DNA from 3 places in the Rahnella sp. CFA14(1/10) genome. Region 3 is predicted to be linked to each of the others. Evidence: predicted binding sites of a transcription regulator. Region 3 holds the regulator's gene; each other region holds the start of a gene.
The links. The regulator Fur, encoded in region 3, represses iron uptake genes when iron is present. The targets are predictions, from matches to a motif close to ATAATAATGAGAACNACTATCAA.

Region 1: a site for Fur is predicted at 1,538-1,560, ahead of ftnA (non-heme ferritin). Genes of this name have one in related genera too.
Region 2: a site for Fur is predicted at 1,839-1,861, ahead of efeU (iron uptake transporter permease EfeU). Genes of this name have one in related genera too.

The regions. Positions count from the first base shown of each region.
Region 1 is NZ_SEWS01000001.1:384,796-388,080, forward strand. Features, by position in the region: gene copD (copper homeostasis membrane protein CopD) at 1-339, opposite strand, end outside; gene copC (copper homeostasis periplasmic binding protein CopC) at 343-729, opposite strand; gene ftnA (non-heme ferritin) at 868-1,374, opposite strand; gene EVX52_RS01915 (DNA polymerase III subunit theta) at 1,780-2,010, shown strand; gene pip (prolyl aminopeptidase) at 2,031-2,987, opposite strand.
Region 2 is NZ_SEWS01000001.1:9,685-12,969, forward strand. Features, by position in the region: gene efeO (iron uptake system protein EfeO) at 1-867, opposite strand, end outside; gene efeU (iron uptake transporter permease EfeU) at 914-1,765, opposite strand; gene putP (sodium/proline symporter PutP) at 2,014-3,285, opposite strand, start outside.
Region 3 is NZ_SEWS01000001.1:677,626-680,910, reverse strand. Features, by position in the region: gene EVX52_RS03405 (OprD family outer membrane porin) at 1-932, shown strand, start outside; gene chiQ (ChiQ/YbfN family lipoprotein) at 946-1,281, shown strand; gene fur (ferric iron uptake transcriptional regulator) at 1,414-1,869, opposite strand; gene fldA (flavodoxin FldA) at 2,181-2,708, opposite strand; gene EVX52_RS03385 (methyl-accepting chemotaxis protein) at 3,130-3,285, shown strand, end outside.

The sequences.
Region 1 (3,285 bases), 290 kb from region 3:
CCAGTCCATCAGAAGCACCAGCAACAGCGCGGCCGTCAGTAATAAATGCCAGCGCCAGACTTCACCAAATGCCGTTGTTAACACCAGCAACCAGACATTCAGGTTCAGCGCATCGCCCCATCCGTTGCCCATCAGCGCAGCCTGAATCGCCAGCATACCGACCGAAGTCACAGCCGCGACAAAAGCAGAGCAGATCATCAGGGTCTGGTTTTTGCGCAGCAACACAGCTGAGAAACCGGCAGGTGTCAGCAGCGAACAAAAAACACTCAACCCAAAGATTTGCATCAGCGAAGCAAAATGCGCAAACCGACACAGAACGAAAAGTACAGTCAGACTCATCGCTTATTTAACAGTGAAGCTGTACTGACCGTGCGTTTTATGACCATCGACGGAGACAACGTTCCACGAAACAATATATTTTCCCGCATGCAACGCATCGGAGAGTGGCAGAACGGCCTGAGTATTATCATTCGCTGCCAGCGCCATTTTACCGGTTTTAACCGCTTTCTGGCTGGCATCCGTCAGGGTGATCTTGCTGAAATCAGGCTCGATGCCTTCACTGAATCCGAGAGACAGTTCAGTCGGGCTGACGGTTAAAACCGAATCTGCCGCAGGGGTTTCCGTTTTCAGATGAGCATGAGCAGAAGCTTGCTGTGAGATAAATCCGCTCAGCATAACGGCTGAGACTGTCAGGACACGGCAAAGAGAAGTGGTTTTTTTGAACACGATGATTCCTTGGCTTGCTTAACGATGAATTTATAACGCCGTCACTTTAGCGCAAACTGCCGTAAAACGTTTGCCAAAAAGACATAAAAAAACGCAGAGGCGGAAGCACTCTGCGTTTTTGTGGACACCCCTGATCGGAAATTAGCCTGCCGGGGTTTGTGCCACCATATTTTTGAGATCTTTATCAACGAAGAACAAACCGTTACCGGTATTGCTGACCAGTGCCAGTTTATCAAGGACAGATTTGAACAGCGTCTCTTCTTCATGCTGCTCAGCAACGTACCATTGCAGGAAGTTGAAGGAAGAATAATCTTTCAGCGTCATGGACAGATCAGCCAGTTCATTGATTTTCTGCGTGATCAGTTGCTCATGTTCGTAAGTTTGCTTGAACAGATCGGTCAGGGATTCAAAGGCAACCGGCGGAGCGGCAATCGCCCCCAGCAAAGGCAGAGCACCGGTATCGCTGACGTATTTGAACAGGCGATGCATATGGTCCATTTCTTCCATTGAATGCTGTTTCAGGAAAGCAGCGGCACCTTCGTAACCTTTGTCGCTGCACCATGCACTCATCTGCAAATATAAATTGGCAGAATAAAACTCGAGGTTCAGCTGTTCATTAAGCTGATCAATCATTTCTTTTTTAAGCACGGCACGGCTCCATAAATTAAATTAAAGCAGGTGGGGGATTTATTTATCTGCATTATGCCCGTATCAATACAAAATAAAAACACCCGATTCACATTAATATTCACCGCAATAACAATTTAATTTAATCCACTGATTTAATGAGTATTTTTAAAAAATAAAATATCCAAAAATGATAATCATTAACATACACAAGCGTATTAAAAAGGAATCATTCTTATTTGCGATATTAATTACCCCGCCTTATTGTAGATATTTATCATTTACCTTTTGTGAATGGTTCTTATTCACTCATTAGAATTATCCGCATTCTTTGTTAGCTGCGCGGAAATAAAAGCAAAATCGCAATATTCACGCTGACCCCAGCCTCGGGTACAATGTGGCAAAATCGATCATCAGGAAGCAGTTATGAGCATCAATCTGGCTGAAATCAGCAAAGAAGAAATGGATCGTATCAACGTCGATCTTGCGGCCTCCGCGGTGGCCTTTAAAGAACGCTACAACATGCCGGTTGTCGCTGAGATGGCGGAACGCGAGCAGCCTGCGCATCTGCGCACCTATTTTCGGGAACGGGTGATGTTTTATCGCGGGGAATCACATAAGTTCTCCCGCTTACCTTATGAGCCAAAGCAAAAGTAAACGGGAGTCGCAGGGGAAGGTTAGCGCCGCGCGGCGAAACGCTGGTTGGTACGGATCAGTTGATCGAGAATGCCGGGCTCGTCGAACGAATGACCAGCCCCCTCAATGATGTGCAACTCCGCTTCCGGCCATACCTGCGCCAGATCCCACGCATTTTGCACCTGGCATGCCATATCATAGCGACCATGCACAATGACGGCCGGAATGTGGCGAATACGTTCGACATTTTTCAACAACTGGTCATCACTTTCCAGAAAACCCAGATGCGTAAAATAGTGGTTTTCAATACGGGCAAACGCCAGCGCGAAATTGTCCTCACCAAAGGATGCCGCACCTTCCGCAGGCAGCAGCGTCACGGTTTCCCCTTCCCACAGGCTCCAGATTTTAGCGGCCTCAAGCTGAACAGCGCGATCGCCGGATGTCAGACGGGCCCGGTAAGAAGCAATCACGTTTTTACGTTCTTCTTGCGAAAGAATCGACAAAATACGTTGCCACTTTTCCGGGAAGAAACGGGAAGCCCCGTCCTGATAATACCAGGACAGCTCCTGCTTACGTAACGTGAAAATCCCGCGCAATACCATCTCACTGACATGTTCAGGATGCGTCTGAGCATACGCCAGCGCCAGCGTTGAACCCCATGAACCCCCAAACACCAGCCATTGGTCAACGCCGGCCATTTTACGCAAACGCTCAATATCTTCGACCAGATGCCAGGTTGTATTGTTTTCCAGACTGGCGTGCGGTTTTGAGCGTCCGCATCCACGCTGGTCAAACAGCATGACGTCGTAATCATTGGGATCAAACAATTGACGGTGTACCGATGAACAACCGCCACCGGGCCCGCCGTGGAGAAATACTGCTGGCTTGCCTTTCGGGTTTCCGCTGCGCTCCCAGTAAATTTGGTGACCATCCCCCGTATCAAGCATGCCACTGGCATAAGCTTCCCTGGGCGGATACAACCCTTTTAATTTTGGCATGACATTTCCTGTTCTATTTGGCCAGTGTATTGATTGATGTGCATTCATCTTCATAACAGCGCATCGGCTAGCCCACGACAAGATGTTATGAGCAAAAATCGTTATTTTGCATGCCGTTCGCATACTTATCGTGCAGTTTCACTTACCGCCCCGGCCGTAACATCGATAAAGCAGCCAGGCAGGAGCGAAGAAAATTCACAAATACGCTTGCAACCGGAGCGGTTTAAGCAGTAAATAGCAGAGCAACCCAATCCACCAGCTTTAAGAGAGGCGAATATGAGTAAAGGAATGGATAGCA
Region 2 (3,285 bases), 670 kb from region 3:
CCACAGATCAGTGCGGCTGTAACGATCTTCTTCGCCGCTTATTTTGCTGGCGGCCACTTCTTCAATCAGGCCCGCTGCGCCGCCGACCACTTTACTTGGCGGGAAGGTCAGCTCTGCGATACGTTTTTGCAAATCAACGGTATCGGCATACAGCTTGTCGGCAAACGGTTCGGTGCCCTGGGTGGTTTTGTCAGCGAAAAGGATTTTCTCCAGACGGTGGAAACCGGTGAAGTTAGGATCTTCGGCTTTTTTCTCGAAATCATCTTCACGGGCATCGATGCTGCCGTCCAGATCAGAGAACAGTTCGGCAATCGGTTCGATGCGCTCATAGTAAACACGGGTAGAAGCGTACAGGGATTGCGCTTTCGCCAGATCGCCCTTCTTCACCGCGTCCGTAAAGGCTTTGGTATGTGCCACCAGTTCAGCCACCTGCTGAGTCACATACACTTTGTATTCCGCAATCGGGCCGACCAGCGCCATGGCGTCAGGCTTGCCGGAAGCGGCCGTACCTTCAGCGGTAACCGTCAGTTTACCTTTCGGATTGCTCAGCAGGCCGCAGGTCATGTCGTATTCGCCCGGCTCAAGGTTAGCCGTCATTTTCTGCGTGAAACCCGGCGCCACGTTTTCACGTTCTTCCACCACCATCACGCCTTTGAGGATTTCCCATTCCAGGTTTTTCTGACTGTTGTTATGGATAACAAACTGAGTTTTACCGGCCGGCACGGTCAGCGTCATCGGTTCACATTGTTTGTCATTAACAGCAATTTTGACCTGACGAACATCAGCAGCCAGCGCGTTGGCGCTCAGCGCAAAGGCCGGCAGGGACAACAGGGCGATCTGTAAAGCTTTACGGCGAAAATGTGGCATGTGTAACTCCGTGGCAAGGGCAAAATGAGGAATGAAGTTGATAAAATTAACGTTGTGTTTTTTGCCCGGCAGAAACCGGCGCAGCCACAGGCGATTTACTCTGTGGAATAAAGAACAGGAACAGCGCGGGGATCAGATACAGGAAATACACCGCAACTTCGCTGACCGTCGGCGCTTCCTGATACCCGAACATCCCTTCCAGCAAGGTGCCAAATAAAGAGTGTGTGGATAAAGTCCCGCTCAGATCAAAGGCAATGTCCTGCATACGGTTCCACAACCCCGCTTCGTGGAACGCGCGGATAGCGCCCGCAGCCAGTCCGGCGGCGACAAACAGGATGAACAGGCTGGTCCATTTGAAAAACTTCGCCAGATGCAGTTTCACGCCGCCGTAATAAATCAGGAAACCCAGCACGATGGCCGCGCCGAGGCCAAGCACTGCACCGATCGGGGCTTCAATACCCACGTCTTGCTGGAAGGCTGCCAGCAGGAAAAACACCGATTCCAGCCCTTCACGCGCAACCGCAAAAAACACCATCGCAACCAGTGCCCAGCCCTGACCGCGACCGGAATTCAGCGCATGATCAATCGCCCCTTCCAGATGCACTTTGATAGACCGTGACACTTTGCGCATCCAGAACACCATGTATGTCAGAATGCACACCGCGACGACGGCGACGATACCTTCAAACAGCTCCTGTTGTTTTTGCGGAAACTCACCGGTCGTGGCATTGATGAAAAGACCGAGCGCCAGGCACAGCGCAGCGGCGATGAAAACGCCAATCCAGACCACACCGAGCCACTGCCCGCGTTGCGTCCGTTTGAGGTAGCTGGCAATCAGGCTGACGATCAGCGCAGCTTCCAGCCCTTCGCGAAACATAATGAGAAACGGAACGAACATGACGAGCTCCCGGCCCCTGAATTCTGACGAACCACAGAATGTATGAGGCCTCTGTAAAGAAAAGTAAAAAGAAACGATAGTGATTATCATTCTTGCCAAAAGAAATACAAGAGGCAACCGATCCTTTTTTTGAAAGGGGATCGGTAAATACACATGAAAAAATCAGACGGAAGGCTTATGCGGCGGATAATGCTGAAAACCGGGGCCTGAATGACCCCGGTCTGAGTGACACAACAGGAGATTATCGGTTAAACAGTTTTATATTCCGCTTCCGCGGCGGTGAAACGCTGCTCAACAGCGGCGGAAGGCTTACGCCCCGTCAGGCTGACAATCCAGATAGCCAGTGACGCGAAAATGAAACCGGGAATGATTTCGTATAATTCAGCCCAGCCATATTGTTTCCAAAGGATCACCGTTATTGCACCGACCAACATCCCCGCCAGTGCACCGTTACGCGTCATACGTTTCCACATCACGGAAATCAGGATCACCGGCCCGAATGCGGCACCGAAACCGGCCCAGGCATAACTGACCAAACCGAGAACCCGGTTTTGCGGGTTGGCAGCCAGCGCAATAGCAATCAGCGCCACGATCAGCACCATTGCACGCCCCACCCACACAAGTTCGCGCTGACTCGCGCCTTTTCGCAGAAAAGCTTTGTAGAAATCTTCAGTAATGGCGCTTGAACACACCAGTAGCTGACAACTCAGGGTACTCATGACCGCTGCCAGAATAGCGGACAACAAGATCCCGGCAATCCACGGGTTGAACAGAATTTTCGCCAGCTCGATGAACACGCGCTCACCGTTTTGCGTCACGTTGCCCGCTTCAGCCGGATTATTGCTGAAGTACGCGATGCCGAAGAATCCTACAGCGATGGTACCTGCCAGACATAAAATCATCCATGTCATGCTGATACGGCGCGCTCTGCGGATAGTGAAGTGAGAATCGGCCGCCATGAAACGCGCCAGAATGTGCGGCTGACCGAAATAGCCCAGCCCCCAGCCCAGCAATGACAGTATCGCCACCAGATTCATGCCCTTAAACATATCAGTGTATTCAGGATTTTTGGCTTTGATGACCATCATCGAGGTATCAATGCCGCCAACGGCGAGGATGACGATAACCGGTGTCAGGATCAGTGCGAAAATCATCAGGCTGGCCTGCACGGTATCGGTCCAGCTGACGGCCAGAAAACCGCCGATAAAGGTATAAAGGATAGTCGCCGCCGCGCCGGCCCACAGCGCGGTCTGGTACGTCATGCCGAAGGTGCTTTCAAACAGACGTGCACCGGCCACGATGCCGGAGGCACAATAAATGGTGAAGAACACCAAAATCACAATCGCGGAAATAATGCGCAGCAGCTTGCTCGAATCTTCAAAACGATGCGTAAAGTAATCCGGCAACGTCAGCGCATTGTTATTGGCTTCGGTGTGTACACGTAGCCGCCCCGCCACCAGTTTCCAGTTCAGGTATGCGCCGATAGTCAGACCAATCGCGATCCAACTTTCCGAAATGCC
Region 3 (3,285 bases):
CCACAGGGCAGACGTTGATCGCACCGCACTGGAGCTTCATGCCGGGGACTTATCGCGGTGCGGAAGCCGGGTATAAACATGATTTCGGTGATGCGGGTGAACTGAGTTTCTCCTATATGTGGGCCGACGAATATAAATCGCCCTGGCATCTGGAAATGGATGATTTCCGCCAGAATGATAAGAAAACCGGCGTTTCTTATATTCACTCCCTCGGTGCGAAATATGACTTTAAAAATGACTTCGTGCTGGAAGGCGCGTTTGGTCAGGCTGAAAGTTATGTCGATCAGTACTTTGGCAAAGCCTCGTACAAAATAGATTTGCTGGGCAATCCGCTGACTACCAGCTATCAGTTCTATGGGGCAGAAGATCGTATCAGCGACAAAAATGATCCAAACAGTTTGTATGATGGTCTGGCCTGGTTGCAGGCATTAACTTTCGGCTATACCACGGGTCAGTTCAACTGGCGTCTGGAAGGGACGATGGTGAAAGCGGAAGGGAACCAGGGTTACTTCCTGCAACGTATGACGCCGACGTATTCCTCTTCAAACGGCCGTCTTGATGTGTGGTGGGACAACCGTTCGGACTTCAACGCTAACGGTGAAAAAGCAGTATATGCAGGCGTGTTGTATGACCTGGCAAAATGGGATTTACCGGGCTTAGCCGTCGGTGGCTCCTATGTTTATGCATGGGATGCCAGGCCGAGCACTAACGCGGCTTACGACCAGAGTCAGCGCCTGAAAGAAAGCGCCTGGAGTCTGGATGCGCTGTACACCATTCAGGAAGGCCGTGCGAAAGGGACATTGTTCAAACTGCATTACACCCAGTATGACAATCATTCGGATATTCCAAGCTGGGGCGGCGGATACGGCAATATTTTCCAGGATGAAAAAGACGTGAAATTCATCGTTATCGCTCCATTCACTATTTTCTGAGGTCGCTATGTCGATGAATAAATTATTGATGACCGTGGTATCCGCTGTTCTGCTGGCGGGTTGTGCGCCGACAGCCGGTCAGGCTGAAATATCCAAAACGCGTGAGGCTTACAGCGCCTGTATTAATACAGCGGAAGGCAATCCGGATAAACTGGCATCCTGTCAGGCGGTGCTGAATGTGCTGAAACAGGAAAAAGCCCACCAAAAATTTGCGGAACAGGAAACGGTTCGCGTGGTGGATTACCAGCAGTGTCTTACGGCACGCAAAACCGGTAATGGTCAGGCGTATGCCGCAGATTGCGGAAAGATATGGCAGGAAATCCGGGCCAATAACGCTCCGAAACCGTAAAACGAATCGCAGAAATCAAACCCCGGCGTGCCGGGGTTTTTTTAGGGTTGCTGAAATCCAGACATAAAAAAACCGCTTTTCAGCGGTTAATGAATTCACAGCCTGTCGGCAACGGGGTTGCCACATGCCATATTAGTGCGCAGGTTTATCGTTGTGCAAAGACTCATCTTCGCGGCAATCACCTGCTTCACAATGACCATAGAGATACAGACTATGGTTGGTCAGTTTGATGCCGTGTTTCTTAGCAATCTCACGCTGACGGCCTTCAATATACTCATCACGAAATTCGATTACACGTCCGCAATCCAGGCAGATGAGGTGATCGTGGTGATGCTGCTGAGTCAGTTCGAATACGGACTTGCCGCCTTCGAAATTATGACGGGTAACGATACCGGCGTCGTCGAACTGGTTCAGAACGCGGTAAACCGTTGCCAGGCCAATTTCTTCACCCATATCAATTAATTGCTTGTAAAGATCTTCCGCACTAACGTGATGACCTTCCGGCGCTTGCAGCACTTCCAGGATTTTGAGGCGCGGAAGCGTGACTTTTAAGCCAGCTTTCTTCAGTGCGGTGTTGTTGTCAGTCATGCGGATTCAGTCCTGTTACTATGTGCTAATCAAGTTGAGGCATGCAGCCTGTGGCATCGGCGGCACAAATTATTCGTTTAGTCTCTTCGTTTACGCAAGTGTGCCAATTGTCGTCAACGATAGCCTGTTAATAAAGATCACAATTTGCCGGTCACATTGGTAATGCAACGACTTGATCGATAGAAAAAACAGAGGAACTCAGTGTACCTTGATACGACCGAAAGTTACAATTTTGTAGCAGTTAAATTGTTAATTTCAGTAATAGTTTGGCCCTTCAATTGTAGAATAAATCCTCAGGGCCAACAGGGTTTTTAGCCAATAATTTCAGAAAGGCTGAGTTCTTCTGTGATCTGTTTCACCCAGGCATCAACACGTTCACTGGTCAGTTCCGGCTGGCGATCTTCGTCAATTGCCAGGCCTATGAAATGCTTATCATCAGCCAGGCCTTTAGAGGCTTCAAAGTGATACCCTTCGGTAGGCCAGTGTCCGACAATCACTGCGCCGCGTGGCTCAATGATATCGCGCACGGTGCCCAGTGCATCGCAAAAATATTCGGCATAGTCTTCCTGGTCACCACAGCCAAACAGTGCAACCAGCTTACCTTCGAAATCTATCTCTTCCAGCGTTGGGAAAAAGTCGTCCCAGTCACACTGCGCTTCACCGTAATACCAGGTTGGAATACCGATAAGCAAAATATCGAATTTTTCCAGATCCTCTTTGCTGCTCTTCGCAATGTCATGCACCTCTGCAACATCTTTACCCAACTGTTTCTGGATCATTTTTGCGATGTTTTCGGTGTTACCTGTATCGGATCCAAAGAAGATACCTACAACGGCCATAAGATTACCTAACCTCTTGTTCTCAATGAAGTGCTCTGCAACGCAGGCAATAATAATGCAGATGATAGCAAACTCGTGCGGCGGAGAATATGCTTCTGCTCGCCTTCTTAGCTGGGGAATAAGTTTATCGGGCAATATTTTTAAGTGTTATCGCCTTTGTGTGCTTTCACGCAGGGTGCGTTAACCTCAGGCTGAATAAGGTCAAACGCAAATTGAAGAAATAAGTCGTCACAATACTAAATTTCGAGAATATTCCGCCGATAGATGATGCGAGAGCAATCTCAACATAATAAAGAAATCGATGCCCGGAGAGGTGTTCAAACATGTCCTGGGGCACTTGCCTGCTGGTTACCTGTCTTGATTCTCCGCATCCCCCTCAATCCTCAGGCCAGAAACAGTCATGTTTCGAGAGAGGCATATCGTGCAGTTTTTAAAAAATATTACCATCAGGGCCGCTTTGTTAACAATTCTTGGCATTTTTTGTGTCATGTGGGCGGGTGTTTCCCTATACACCGTTACCTCCCTTGACACACTGACCCAAAATACCAAAAACAGTACCGAGCTGGTCAATAATATG